Regions from separate parts of the Pseudarthrobacter sp. GQ63 genome, predicted to be linked through region 1. Evidence: riboswitches for the same ligand, from Rfam matches in the RefSeq annotation. Region 1 holds a riboswitch; each other region holds the start of a gene.
The links. Region 1 has a riboswitch for cyclic di-AMP ahead of AC6CHP_RS14380 (C40 family peptidase). Riboswitches for the same ligand answer to the same signal wherever they lie in the genome.
Positions count from the first base shown of each region.

Region 1 (4,270 bases):
ACCAGCGCCTCCTTCAGTGCCGCCACGGCGTCCTGGACCAGGGGCATATCGCAAGCCAGCACAAGGGTGTACTCCGTTGTGCTGGTGCCGTGCTGTGCAAGAGCCTCCAGTCCGGCCGCGATGGCTGCAGCCGGCCCCGCGAACTCCGGTTCTTCACGGCACCAGATCAGCCCGGCAGCGGAAGATTCCGGCCGGGGACCCACCACCACGATGCTGGAGGCTCCTGCGGACGCGTCAATCGCACGCTGCAGGAGAGTGGCGTGGTGGAAGACAAGGTCCTGCTTCGGCACTCCGCCCAGCCGGGACGACCCCCCGCCGGCCAGGATGAGGGCATCGAAGGGCAACCGGTTCTCTTCCACTCCCCCAGCCTAGTCACCAAGGGCATGGTGCGGGGTGGGGTCAGGCGGCGCGCTCGGGCAGCAGGAACGGGTCCCAGGCGGGGGTGGGCTTTTCGAGTTCCTTGATCTGCCAGATGGTTCCGTGCGGGGGCTCCGGGACGAACCGCAGCTTCCACCCCATCTCGGCCGGCGTGTGGTCACCCTTAACATTGTTGCACCGAAGGCAGGCGGCCACAAGGTTCTCCCAGGAATCGGCACCGCCGCGGGACTTGGGCTGGACATGGTCGATGGTGTGGGCCGCTTTTCCGCAGTACGCGCACCTGTGGCCATCACGCCTCAGCACTCCGCGGCGGCTGACAGCCGTGGCCTGGTTGTATCTGGGACGGATATAGCGGTTCAGGAGGATAACGGACGGGCGGCCCAATATCTCCTGGGGTCCCACCACGGGATCATCACCCTCGGCAACCACGCTGGCTTTGCCTGTGAGCACAAGCACCAGCGCCCGGCGGAACGTGATGACCGCCAGCGGTTCATATCCAGCATTCAGAACGAGAGTGCGCATGCACGTACCTCTTCACGGCCGCACCCGTCAGGGGCACGAGGGCCGGCTGCCCTCGGCATGTCCGGGCTATGGATCGACACCACAAGAGTAAACATAGATGCGCATTATCAGCTAATTGCGGTTTTCCAAAACTGCCGTGTCGGGTCCATTGGCGGGCGTTCCCCGGGTGGCTGCGGGCTGCACTCCGCCGGCATCGTACTTAAATGGAAGAACCCCTGCCGCGGGGCAGGGGTTCTTCGTGCCGTCCCCAGGGAACGGCTAACGCGGGGCTCGTTAGTTCACGCGGATGAAAACAGGGCCGGAGCCAACGTTGGCGCTGAACACCACGGTCTGGTTTCCGTTGTATCCACCGTGGACAGCCTGGCCGTTGCCGGCGTAGACAGCGATGTGGGCCATGCCCGCGCCACCATCTGCGTAGTAGATGAGGTCGCCTGGCTGGGCTTCCGCGGCGCTTACGGTGCGGCCCAGGGAGAGGTACCCTGCAGGCCAGTCGTGGAAGTTGATGCCCACTGCGGCCAGGGAGTTGGTCACCAGCATGGTGCAGTCCTGCGTGACGCCCAGCTGGGCGTACGCAGCGGAAAGGATGGCTGCGCCCTTGCCGCTGGCGGAAGCGGCAGGAGCTGCAGCGGGTGCAGAGGCGGTGGTTACCTTGGCGGTCACCTTGGGGGCTGCGGCAGGCTGGACGACGGCGGGAGCCGGCTCGGCTTCCTCGACCTCAACAGGAGCTGGCTCTTCCTCGACAACCACAACAGGCGCGGGCGTGGTGGTGACGGCCGGCTTCTCGAAGGTGATGGCGATGGTGGAAGCAGCGGAGATCGGCGCCTCGACAGAGGACTCAACTTCCAGGGTGGCCGGAGCGGAGTCGCGCTGGACGCTGGAGTCAGCCGCGTTTGCAGCGATGCCGCTGGTCAGCACCAGGCCCGAAGCAGCGGCAATAACCGCTGCCTGGCGGCCCATGCCGCCGGCGTTGCCGCCAACAGCCTTGGCGATAACGGCGATTGAGTTGGTCTTGGTGACTTCGGCGCGATGCCGTGCGGTGGCACGAGTAGTCATCAGTTCTCTCTTTCGTTTTCCTCAGGCCGTTGTGGGCACCAAGGGGTTTGGGCGTGCCGGCATCTTGGGGGTACGCCGGCACGCCCCGAACGGGGATGTGGTGTTTGTGGAAAGTGGTGGAGCAAAGAAATAGTTCTTGGGCCCGAAGGCCCAAGAACTATTTGTTGATCGTGAAGAAGGCGGAGCTTCCGGTGGCGGCCACCGAGTGAAGCAGAGTGCCCTGGGAGGGGTTGAGCGCGCTGATCATCATGCCGTTGCCGACGTAGATGCCTACGTGCGCGCCACCGTTCTGCATGACCAGGTCACCCGGCTGCGGGGTGGAGGTAGGCGTCATTGCCGTCCAGGCGTTGACGCGCGGGATGCTGACGCCAGCCTGGGCGTAAACCCACTGGGTGAAGCCGGAGCAGTCCCAGCCGTTGGGGGTGGTGCCGCCCCAGACGTAGGGACGGCCGATGCCGGTGTACGCCAGTGCGGCAATGCCGGAGGTAGAGGCCGAGGAAACCGTTTCGGCCTGCTTCTCAGCTGCAGCTTCGGGGGCCGACGCGGTGGAGGCCGTCCGGGTTCCGGAAGCAGTCCGGCTCTCGGATTCGGTCGACTGTGCCCGCACCGGTGCCGGCTTCGGAGCGGCGGTGGTCTTCACCACGGGACGCTCGAAGGAGACGGTGGCGGTGGGTGCTGCGGTCACCGCGAGGGCAGACTGGGCAGACCCGGACTCGGTGGAAGCGGATACGCCGGCGGTGGTGTCCGCGGCGTTGGCAGGCAGGCCCATGCTGAGGATGAGACCGGAAGCGGCTGCGATAACTGCAGCCTGGCGACCTACTGTCCCGGCATTGGCACTAACAGCCTTGGACACGGTGTCCAAGGGGTTGGTACGAACCGATTGCGCACGGTGGCGCGCAGAATGATGGCGTGAAGACACGAAGGTAGCCTCTCCCAATGCCTGCGAGGTGAGCTGTCGGATTCGGATGGGAGTCACCCGGCCACACCGCTTCCAAGGAAGCTTTGCGACTTAACCCCAAGGCCTTCGCTGAAGCAAAGACCAAAATTGGTTCCCCCGCCCCTGCCAGACGATGAAATGCGAACGGACCTTGAGCGGTGGCAGAGCTAGGCAATCCGCACAAGAGCGTCAACTTCGGAAAAGTTGACGCGAGTTAGACGGTACAGCAGTTTTCGTTGAATGTCACATTCAGGTCACGGCAGGTCACGATGATTCGAGAGTGAACCATCATTTGACTACAGCCAGCCGGTGGGATCGACGACTTCGCCGTTGACCTGGACCTCGAAGTGGAGGTGGCAGCCTGTTGAAGCACCTGTGGTGCCACTGAGCGCCAGGACATCGCCGCGGGAGACCGTCTGGCCCTCGGCGACGCTGAAGGAGGAGAGGTGGTTGTACGTGGTTTCCAGGCCGTTGCCGTGGTCCACGACAACCCGGTTTCCGCCACCGTACTGGTGCCAGCCCACGAACGTCACGGTGCCGGTGGCTGCTGCAAGGACCGAGGTGCCGCACTGGGCCACGTAGTCCTGGCCGCGGTGGAAGTCACCAGAGCCGCCGGTGATCGGGCTGACCCGGTAACCGAACGGGGAAGCAGTGGACAGCGCGGCCAAAGGGGCTCCGAGGCTTCCGGCAGATGCTGCGCGGGACACGGAACCTGCGGACTGCGCGCTGAGCAGCTGCTTCAGTTTGCCGTCGGGATCCGCCTGGGTCACCACGGCAGAGCGGCTGAAGTCGATCTGTGCGCCGGCCTCGGCCGATACCTGCGGCTGCGGAGTGACAGCCGAAGCTGCCACCGGGGTAACGCTGCCGGCATTGTCTGTAGCCATGACGGGGCTGGTTGCCGGAACGGTCACGGTCAACACCAGCCCGGTGGCGGCCAGCGCGATTCCGGCCTTCTGGCCGATCCCGCTGGCGGAGGCAAATTCCGTGATTTGCCGGAAGGGTCCTCGACGGCGGCGTGCATCACGGTGCGGATCGCGGGGGCGTTCCGTGGTGATGACCTCGACAACGCGCGGCGTTGAAACGGGGGCGGCCGCGCGGCGGCGCCCCTTGGGGGTCTGCATGGACAAGAAGGGTTCCTCTCTGGAAAGCCTGCGAAGTTAGCTGTCGGATTCGGGTCAGAGAGTTCACAGACCCGGTCCGCCTGGGCAAGCTCGGCACAGAGGTATCCCCGGAAGGATCCAACGCTGGAAGAGGCTTGCTGCTGACGGACTTCACCCCAAGGCAGTCCCCCGTCTGCCGGTTGTGGTTCCCCCGCCTCTGCCAGTAATGACTCGTGCACCTGATCCGCTGGCAGAGCTCGGCTCCGGATCAGGTAACGCT
Region 1 is NZ_JCAXEF010000008.1:156,992-161,261, forward strand. It holds gene mobA (molybdenum cofactor guanylyltransferase) at 1-359, opposite strand, end outside; gene AC6CHP_RS14370 (HNH endonuclease) at 400-900, opposite strand; gene AC6CHP_RS14375 (NlpC/P60 family protein) at 1,174-1,953, opposite strand; gene AC6CHP_RS14380 (C40 family peptidase) at 2,111-2,806, opposite strand; cyclic di-AMP (ydaO/yuaA leader) riboswitch at 2,877-3,050, opposite strand; gene AC6CHP_RS14385 (M23 family metallopeptidase) at 3,187-4,011, opposite strand; cyclic di-AMP (ydaO/yuaA leader) riboswitch at 4,022-4,238, opposite strand.

Region 2 (4,270 bases), on a different contig from region 1:
CCATCTCCGGGTGGGCAGCTTCCAATATGCCCGGGCCACGGACAACATGGAGCTCCTCCGCCGGCTGGCGGACCATGCCATCAGCAGGCACTACCCGGACGCAGCCCAAGCTGAACATCCCTACCTGGAACTGTTCGCCTCGGTGGTGGCCGCCCAGGCCGGGCTGGTGGCCCGGTGGATGCTGGTGGGGTTTGTGCACGGCGTCATGAACACGGACAACATGACCATTTCCGGCGAAACCATCGACTACGGCCCCTGCGCCTTCATGGACGCTTTCAATCCCGGGGCCGTGTACAGCTCCATTGACGTCGGCGGCCGCTACGCCTACGCCAACCAGCCGGTGGTGGCTGAGTGGAACCTGGCGCGGCTGGCGGAGGCCATGCTGCCGCTCTTCCACGAGGACCAGGAACAGGCAGTCGCCCCCGCAGTGGAGGCGCTGGGGAAGTTCCGCAGCCAGTACAGCGATGCCTGGTTCAACGGCATGAAGGCAAAGCTTGGCATCAACGGCGGGCCGGCCGGAAGCAAGGAGGGGGACGAGGCATCGGAACTGGTGGACGGGGTGATCGCCCTGCTGAAGGACGGACCTGTCGATTACACACAGTTCTTCCGGAGCCTTGGCCAGGCCGCCAGGGGTGATGCCAGGCCGGCGCGGGGCATGGTCCTGGATCTCGCCGCGTTTGATGCCTGGGCTGGGCGCTGGGCCGGCCTGAAGCCCGACGCCGGGCTGATGGACAGCGTCAACCCGGTGTACATTCCCCGGAACCACCTGGTGGAGGAAGCGCTGGCGGCCGCCACGGAGGGGGATATGGGCCCATTCGACCGTTTCCTGGAAGTGGTGAGGGCCCCGTTCCATGAACGCCCGGGGCTGGAGCGCTACACCGAGGGGCCGCCGGAGGACTTCGGCACCTACCGGACCTTCTGCGGTACCTGACCCGGGGCGGCGCTGGCCTCCGGACGGATCAAGAATGACAACCGTGGAAGCACGACAAAGGCGGCAGCCGGGAGAACCCGGCTGCCGCCTTTATCTGGAGTGGCCTGGCCCTTACGGGCCAGCTGCGTCTGTGTCCGTGGTGACTATGCCACGCGGACGAAGGAAGCGCCGCTGAGCCAGCTGATGGAGTGAACGGCGGTCTGGTTGCCGTTCACGCCGCCGCTGACAACCTGGCCGTCGCCGGCGTAGACGCCCACGTGGCCGGCGGTGATCACCAGGTCACCGGGAGCGGGGGTGCCCACGGTGGTGCCGTACTGGTAGAACTGGCCCGGGGCAAGGTCGCCGACCGACTTGCCGACCGTGCGCAGGGCTTTCTCCACCATGGCGGTGCAGTCCTGGATCTGGCCCACCTGGCCGTAGGCGTTGGCAAGGATGGCCGCTCCGGCGCCGCTGCCCGTGGCTGCAACCGGTGCTGATGCGTAGGACATGTTCATTCCCGTGTTAGCCGGGGTAGTAACAGCAGCGGTCTGGACCGGAGCCGGTGCCGGTGCTGCAGCCGGTGCAACGTAGGCTGCGGCCGGGGCGGATCCCGCGGCGGGAATCTGGATCTGGTCACCGGGGTAGATGATCGTGGAGACGGAAAGCCCGTTGGCTGACAGGACGTCATTCAGGCTGACACCGTGCATCGACGCAATGGCACCAAGGGTGTCGCCCGATACAACCGTGTGGACGTTGCCGGCTGCTGCGGCGGGGGCTGCGACTGCTGCCACAGGGGCGGCCGAAGCCTGGACGCTAGCGGTCTCGGTGGTGTCCGGACCGTTCACACCGGCGTGGGCCGGGGCGCCTACGCCGAAGGCAATGCCGGAGGCTGCTGCTACGGCCAGAGCCGGACGGCCCAGGGACTTGGCCGAAACAGCCAGCCCTTCGATCGCGATGGAGCGGGCCGGCGTTGCGCGGTGACGGGCAGTGGTGGAATTTTTTGACACAGTTGATCGCCTCTCCCATGCCTGCGGGGTGAGCTGTCGGGTTCGGGTTGGAGATACCCGGCCGGTAACACCTCCGAATGGAACGGACGCGCTATCGACTTAACCCCAAGACCTTTAAAGGCCGCGGAAACTTGGTTCCCCCGTCCCTGCCAGCTGGAAAGCGTTGGTTCCCGGGTCAGTGGCAGGGCTCGGCATTCTGACGGGGAATGTCCCGTCTGGGAGGGACACTTGAAGACCATAACCCGACTTAGCACCCATTGTCACATTTGGATAACATGCGAGGCGATTCTCTCGGTTTGGCTATCGACTGGATTTCGCGTGCCACAGCGCCCCCGGGGCGAAGTGCAGGCGCGCCGATTTTGCAGGGCATGATGTTTATCACAAAGCGATAAAGGACGGGCAAAGATCGCCGCTGAACCTTGTCCGGAGGTGGCTGGGGGAGGAGTATGTTCGTCACCCCGAGGAGGCACTGTGACGCAGCTTGGCAAGTATGAGAAGTACCTGATTGAGGAATTCTTTGACGACTACCGGTCCGGCGCGCTGAGCCAGCGGACCTTTACCCGGCGGGTTGCTTTCATTACCGGCAGCATGGCGGCGGCGTCGGCGGCGATGCTGCTGGTGGGTTGTACCCCCAGCGAGGTGCCGCGGAGCACCGACCCCATGCCCACCCCGGAACCGTCCCCGACGTCCCCGACGTCCGCTGCCGGGACTGCGGGGTCGGGAGCGGTGCCCGGGGCTAAAAGCCCGCTCTCTGTCCCTGAGGGTGCGCCAGGATTGACGACGGCGTCCGTCCAGTTTCCGTCCGGCGGCGCCTCCGTCAGTGCCTACCTGGCCAGGCCCGAGCAGGAAGGGCGCGCTCCTGCCGTGTTGATCTGCCATGAGAACCGCGGGCTGACGCCCCACATCGAAGACGTGGCCCGCCGGTTCGCGAAGGAGGGGTATGCCGCCCTGGCGCTTGACCTGCTCAGCCGTGAAGGTGGGACGGCCGGCATGGACCGCGACGCCGTACCCGGCGCCCTCACCCAGGCCGGCGCCCAGCGGCACGTGGCCGACTTTGCGGCAGCACTGGAGTACCTCCAGGCCCAGGACTTCGTGGACGGCGGCCGCGTCGCCATGACCGGCTACTGCTTCGGCGGCGGCATCACCTGGCAGGCGGCCGCCGAACTGGACGGCTTGAAGGCAACTGCGGCGTTCTATGGACCCGCCCCCGACCTGGCCAAAGTACCGGACATCAAGGCGGCCGTATTCGGGGTCTACGCTGAACTCGATCAACGCATCACCGGGCCAATGCCTGCGCTCAAGGATGCGCTGGCAGCCTCCGGTGTTGTCCACCAGCTCACGGTCTACCCCGGCGTGGACCATGCCTTCCATAACGACACCGGCGACCGCTACAACGAAGCCCAGGCGACGGCCGCGTGGAATGACACCCTTGCCTGGTTCGGCCAGCATTTGTAAGAGGCCGGCACTTCTGCCCTTTCCGTCAACGTAACTGCCTTCGGTCCATAACGATGTAGAAACGTCCGCCTTCAACCTGAGGGTGAAGGCGGTAGGCTTCCCGACTATGTGCCGGTTCGTTACCAAACCCAGGGCGCGGCTCGCCGCGGCGCTTCTTTCATTTGCGCTGGTGGGAACCCTATGGCTTACGCCGGCGGGTGCTGCGGAGGTCCCGCCCGGCGATTTCCCGTCCTGGGAGGAGGTGCAGGACGCGAAGGAGAGCGAGGCCAAAAAGACCGCGGAAATTGCCAGGATAGGTGGCTTACTGTCCGCCCTTCAGGACCAGTCCGAGGCCGCAGGCTCCGCCGCGGTGCAGGCAGCAGCGGAGTACGCGGTGACGGACGCGGCTTTGCAGGCTGCATCTGCCAAGGTGGAAGTCCTGGCGGCACAGACCGAGCAGGCTCACTTTGACCTTGTCCAGCACAGGAAAGAGCTCGGTGCGCTGGCGGCCCAGTCATACAAAACCGGCGGTACGAACATGGGGTTCTTTGTTGCCCTCGACGCCGTCCAGAGCAACACCGTGCACGGGCTCAACGTGGTGCAGATCGTGGGGGACAAGACCGCCGCACTCGTGCACAAGGCGTCGGTCGCAGGAAAGATCGCTGCTGCGCTGGCGGCCCAGGAACAGGCTGCGAAGGATGAGCGCGGGCGGCTGTCCCTTGAAGCCGAAGCCAGGCTCACGGAGGCCCGGTCCGCCCAGGACGCCGTGACCCGCCAGGCGGCGGAGGAAAAGCAACGCAGCGGGCAGCTAACGGCGCAGCTGGCGTCGCTCAAAGGCACGACGGCGGAGGTGGAGAACGCCTACCGGCAGGGCCAGGCGGCGCTGGCCGCCTACGAGGCATCCCAGGCGGCCAAACGC
Region 2 is NZ_JCAXEF010000002.1:415,168-419,437, reverse strand. It holds gene AC6CHP_RS06405 (protein adenylyltransferase SelO) at 1-931, shown strand, start outside; gene AC6CHP_RS06400 (LysM peptidoglycan-binding domain-containing protein) at 1,075-1,917, opposite strand; cyclic di-AMP (ydaO/yuaA leader) riboswitch at 1,921-2,090, opposite strand; gene AC6CHP_RS06395 (dienelactone hydrolase family protein) at 2,389-3,372, shown strand; gene AC6CHP_RS06390 (aggregation-promoting factor C-terminal-like domain-containing protein) at 3,479-4,270, shown strand, end outside.
Region 2: another riboswitch for cyclic di-AMP. It lies ahead of AC6CHP_RS06400 (LysM peptidoglycan-binding domain-containing protein); the one in region 1 lies ahead of AC6CHP_RS14380 (C40 family peptidase).

Region 3 (4,270 bases), on a different contig from region 1:
CCTCATGTGCCTGCAGTTCCAGGTGCTCTGGGCCAGGATTGCGGCCATCACGGTGGGGACGATCTTCATCGTCGCCATGGGTTTGAGCCGGGTCTTCCTGGGACACCACTGGATGACGGACGTCATGGCGGGCTGGTTCCTGGGGCTGGCGTGGGTGGGCATCGTGATCCTGGCCCACAGGCTGTTCCATGTGATGCGGCGGCGTGAACACGCAGGCCCGGCGCCCACCTTCGAACATCCGGTCCTGCGCGAGGACCACTCCGGGGACGAGGAAAGCACCACCGGTACCGCCCCGAAGGAGAACGACGGCGGTGCCCCGCCAAGGGTCGACGACGGCGCTTCCCAGTCGGGAACGGGCAGCGGGCGGCAGGGGAGCGGCCCGGCGGCCGGGTGATAGTTTTGACCCATGCGCACTCTCGTTGTGGACCACCCGCTGGTCGCCCATAAGCTCACCGTCCTGCGGGACAAGAACACTCCGTCCCCGGTTTTCCGGCAGCTGACGGAGGAGCTGGTGACCCTCCTTGCCTACGAGGCCACGCGAGAAGTCCGCACCGAGCCCGTCACCATCGAAACTCCTGTCAGCACGACCGTGGGCACCGCGTTCACCAAGCCCACCCCGCTGGTGGTCCCCATCCTTCGTGCAGGCCTGGGCATGCTGGAAGGCATGACCAAGCTGGTCCCAACCGCTGAAGTGGGCTTCCTGGGCATGGCCCGTGACGAGGAAACCCTGGACATCATCACCTACGCCGAGCGACTCCCCGAGGATCTCACCGACCGGCAGATCTTCGTGCTGGATCCCATGCTTGCCACCGGCGGAACACTGCGCGAAGCCATCAAGTTCCTGTTCAAGCGTGGCGCCTCGGATGTCACGTGCATCTGCCTGCTCGCCGCGCCGGAGGGCCTGGCCAAGCTGGAGGAAGAACTCTCCGGCGCAAACGTCACCATCGTCCTGGCATCCATCGACGAGAAGCTCAACGAGAAGTCCTACATCGTTCCGGGCCTGGGAGACGCGGGCGACCGCCTGTACGGCATCGCAGGCTAGGACTCAAGCCTTTCCCGCTTCCCGCCGCAAGGCTTAGCCTGTGCGCATGGACTGGAAACTGGAACTCGTTTTTGTGCCCGTGTCTGATGTGGACCGGGCCAAGGACTTCTACGTCAACAAGGTGGGCTTCAACGCCGATTTCGACGCGCGGCCCAGCGACTCCATCAGGTTCGTGCAGCTGACCCCGCCAGGGTCTGCCTGCTCCATCTGCATAGGGGAAGGGCTCACGGATGCGCCGCCCGGCACAGGCTCAAACCTGCAGCTCGTGGTCAATGACATCCAGGCCGCCCATGCGCAGCTGAAGGCCAACGGGGTGGACGTCAGCGATGTGGACGTGCAGGACTGGGGCCATTTTGTGTACTTCGCCGATCCTGACGGGAACCGGTGGGCGGTCCAGTACATCCCGGGCCGGGACGCGCTGGACCGCGAGGGGAAAGCTGCCTCGGTTTAGTACCAGTTGTTGGCGTAGTGGAAGTTCAGTGCTCCACACGGCGACTGGTAGCGCTCCTGGATGTAGTTCAGGCCCCAATTGATCTGCGTACGGTAATTGGTGCGGTAGTCGGCGCCCGCGCTGGCCATCTTTTCGGCAGGCAGGGACTGCACAATGCCATAGGCGCCGCTGCTCGGGTTGGTGGCCGTGGTGGTCCAGTCCGATTCCTTGGTCCACAGGGTCTGCAGGCACTGCATCTGGTCCGCGGCCCAGCCGTAGGAGGCCAGCTGGCCGGCGGCGTAAGCCTGTGCCCCTGCGGGGTCATTGACCGCGACGACGGGTGCAGGCTCCGGAGCGGGGGCAGGCGCAGGTGCGGGTTCAGGCTCCGGGGCCGGCGCGGGTGCAGGCTCGGGAGCGGGAGCAGGGGCCGGTTCGGCTGCCTGCGGGACCACGTTGATCGGCTCAGCCGCAGGAGCGGGGGCCGGGTTCGCCTGGATTTCGCTCTTTTCGATGCTCAGCTTCGACTGTGCCTCAGCCGCCTGAGTCTCCGTGGCTGCCACCTGCACTGCGGTGTCGGTAGCCTGGCCCGCGGCTCCAACACCTACAAGAAGGGCGCCGGACGCTGCGAGGATCGCAGCGCGCTGGCCGAAGGACGGAATTTTGCCTGACGTGCGCGGGACACCAGCTTCAGAGCCTGGTTTCGGGCGTGCTTTAGTAAGGAACTTAGACATGATGGATCGCCTCTCACACCTGCGGAGTTAGCTGTCGGGTTCGGATGAGGGCATCCGGCCACACGGAAAGATCACGTGCTGGCTTAACCCCAAGGGCAGTTGAGTGCCCGGGACTGTTGGGTCCCCCGCCTCTGCCTATGCTCAAGCGGAATCCGGGAAGCGGCAGAGCTTGGCGTCATCCGGATATGCGGCCCGAACGGGAACCGCACCCAATCGACGGTACAGGAGAGCAGCGCTTAAGTCACATTTTGGTAACAGGGATCACGCTGACGGCGCGCCGTCTTGCGTCTCTCCGTGCACAAGCGGGAGCTGAAGCGCGAACTGGGTGCGGCCGGGCTGTGATGTCACCGTGACCTTGCCCCCGTGGGCCTCAACAATGGATTCCACGATGGACAGCCCCAGGCCGCTGGTTCCTTCCGTGCCGGATACGCCAAGCCCGCCGGCCTTGCCTGTCCGGGCCGCGTCTGCGCGGGCGAAGCGTGCGAAGACCTGGTCCACGAAGTCCGGCGGAATGCCCCCGCCGTCGTCCGTTACCGTTACCACCGCGGCACCCTCCGGCGTCTTCCCCACCCCGGTGACCACGGTGGTCCCCGGCGGCGTGTGCTTGCGCGCGTTGGACAGCAGGTTCATCAGCACCTGCCGCAGCTGGGACGGGTCCCCTTCCACCACAACAGGCTCGTCGGGGAGCTCCAGCCGCCAGGTGTGCCCGGGCGCCATGACCTTTTCATCACTGACGCCTTCCACCACCAGCTGGTTCAGGTCCACCTCGCTGAACTTCAAAGGCTGGCCCTCATCCAGCCGCGCCAGCAGCAGCAGGTCCTCCACCAGTGCAGTCATCCGCTGGGACTGGCTTTGCACCCTGGCCAGCGACTTCTCCCCGTCAGGAGTGAAGTGTTCCGTCATCCGCATCAGTTCCGTATAGCCGCGGATGGCGGTCAGCGGCGTGCGGAGCTCATGGGAAGCGTCCGCCACGAACTGCCGGACCTTGGTTTCGCTCTTCTGCCGTGCCTGCAGCGCGTTGGCCACATTGTCCAGCATCAGGTTCAGCGCGTGGCCCACGCTGCCCACCTCCGTTGCGGGATTGGAGTTCGACGGCGGCACGCGCACCGCAAGCGCCACCTCGCCGGCATCCAGCGGCAGCTTTGAAACGCGGGTGGCAACCTCCGAGAGCTGCTCAAGGGGCTTCATGGTGCGGCGGATCAGTACGGTTCCCACCAGGCCGATCAGGAGAAGGCCGCCCAGTGAGACGAAAACGAACGTCCACACCAGGGACGCGAGCGTGCTCTCCTTGGCGGCCAGGGGGAGTCCTGTCACCAGGACGTCACCAAAGTTGGTCTGGATGGCCACCAGCCGGTAGTCGCCGGTGGACAGCGTCCTGTCCACCGGCTGCACGTTGGCTGGCAGGGCCAGCAGGACCTGTTTGTCCTCCGTGGACAAGGGGGAGCGCGTGGCATTCGAGGTGAGGAAACCGCCGCTGTTGACCTGGCCGTTGAGGATCCGGGCGTTGAGGGTTCCAACGCTCTGGCCGCGGGCGTCCAGGGGATCCCGGCCGTTAAAGCCGCCCGAGGGAGGGCGGCCGGGATCGTTGGAACGGGCTGCGGCCTGGCTTAGCTGCTCATCGAGTTGCCGGGTGAGGAACTCGTCCATCGAGGCATAGCTCGCCACGCCAACCGCCCCGCAAATGGCAACCAGCAAGGTCATGGCCAGGAGGACAAGGCGGGTCCGCAGGTGCCAGGTGCCGGGCTTCAGCCAGCTCCGGGGCTGCGGCTCCGTACTGTGCGCGGACGCCATCGCTTTCCTACTCCGCCGGCTTGATGACGTATCCGGCGCCGCGCACGGTGTGGATCATGGGCGGATGGACGGCGTCCACCTTTTTGCGCAGATAGGAAATGTAGAGTTCCACGATGTTGGCCTGGCCGCCGAAGTCGTAGTTCCAGACCCGGTCCAGGATCTGCGCTTTGCTGATGACGCGCTTCGGGTTTTCCATAAGGTAGCGGAGCAGCTCGAATTGGGTGGCTGTCAGCTGGAGCTCTTCACCCGCACGGGTCACCTCACGGGTGTCAACGT
Region 3 is NZ_JCAXEF010000012.1:70,356-74,625, reverse strand. It holds gene AC6CHP_RS16980 (phosphatase PAP2 family protein) at 1-394, shown strand, start outside; gene upp (uracil phosphoribosyltransferase) at 407-1,042, shown strand; gene AC6CHP_RS16970 (glyoxalase superfamily protein) at 1,089-1,493, shown strand; gene AC6CHP_RS16965 (aggregation-promoting factor C-terminal-like domain-containing protein) at 1,490-2,203, opposite strand; cyclic di-AMP (ydaO/yuaA leader) riboswitch at 2,209-2,371, opposite strand; gene AC6CHP_RS16960 (sensor histidine kinase) at 2,465-3,994, opposite strand; gene AC6CHP_RS16955 (response regulator transcription factor) at 4,002-4,270, opposite strand, start outside.
Region 3: another riboswitch for cyclic di-AMP. It lies ahead of AC6CHP_RS16965 (aggregation-promoting factor C-terminal-like domain-containing protein); the one in region 1 lies ahead of AC6CHP_RS14380 (C40 family peptidase).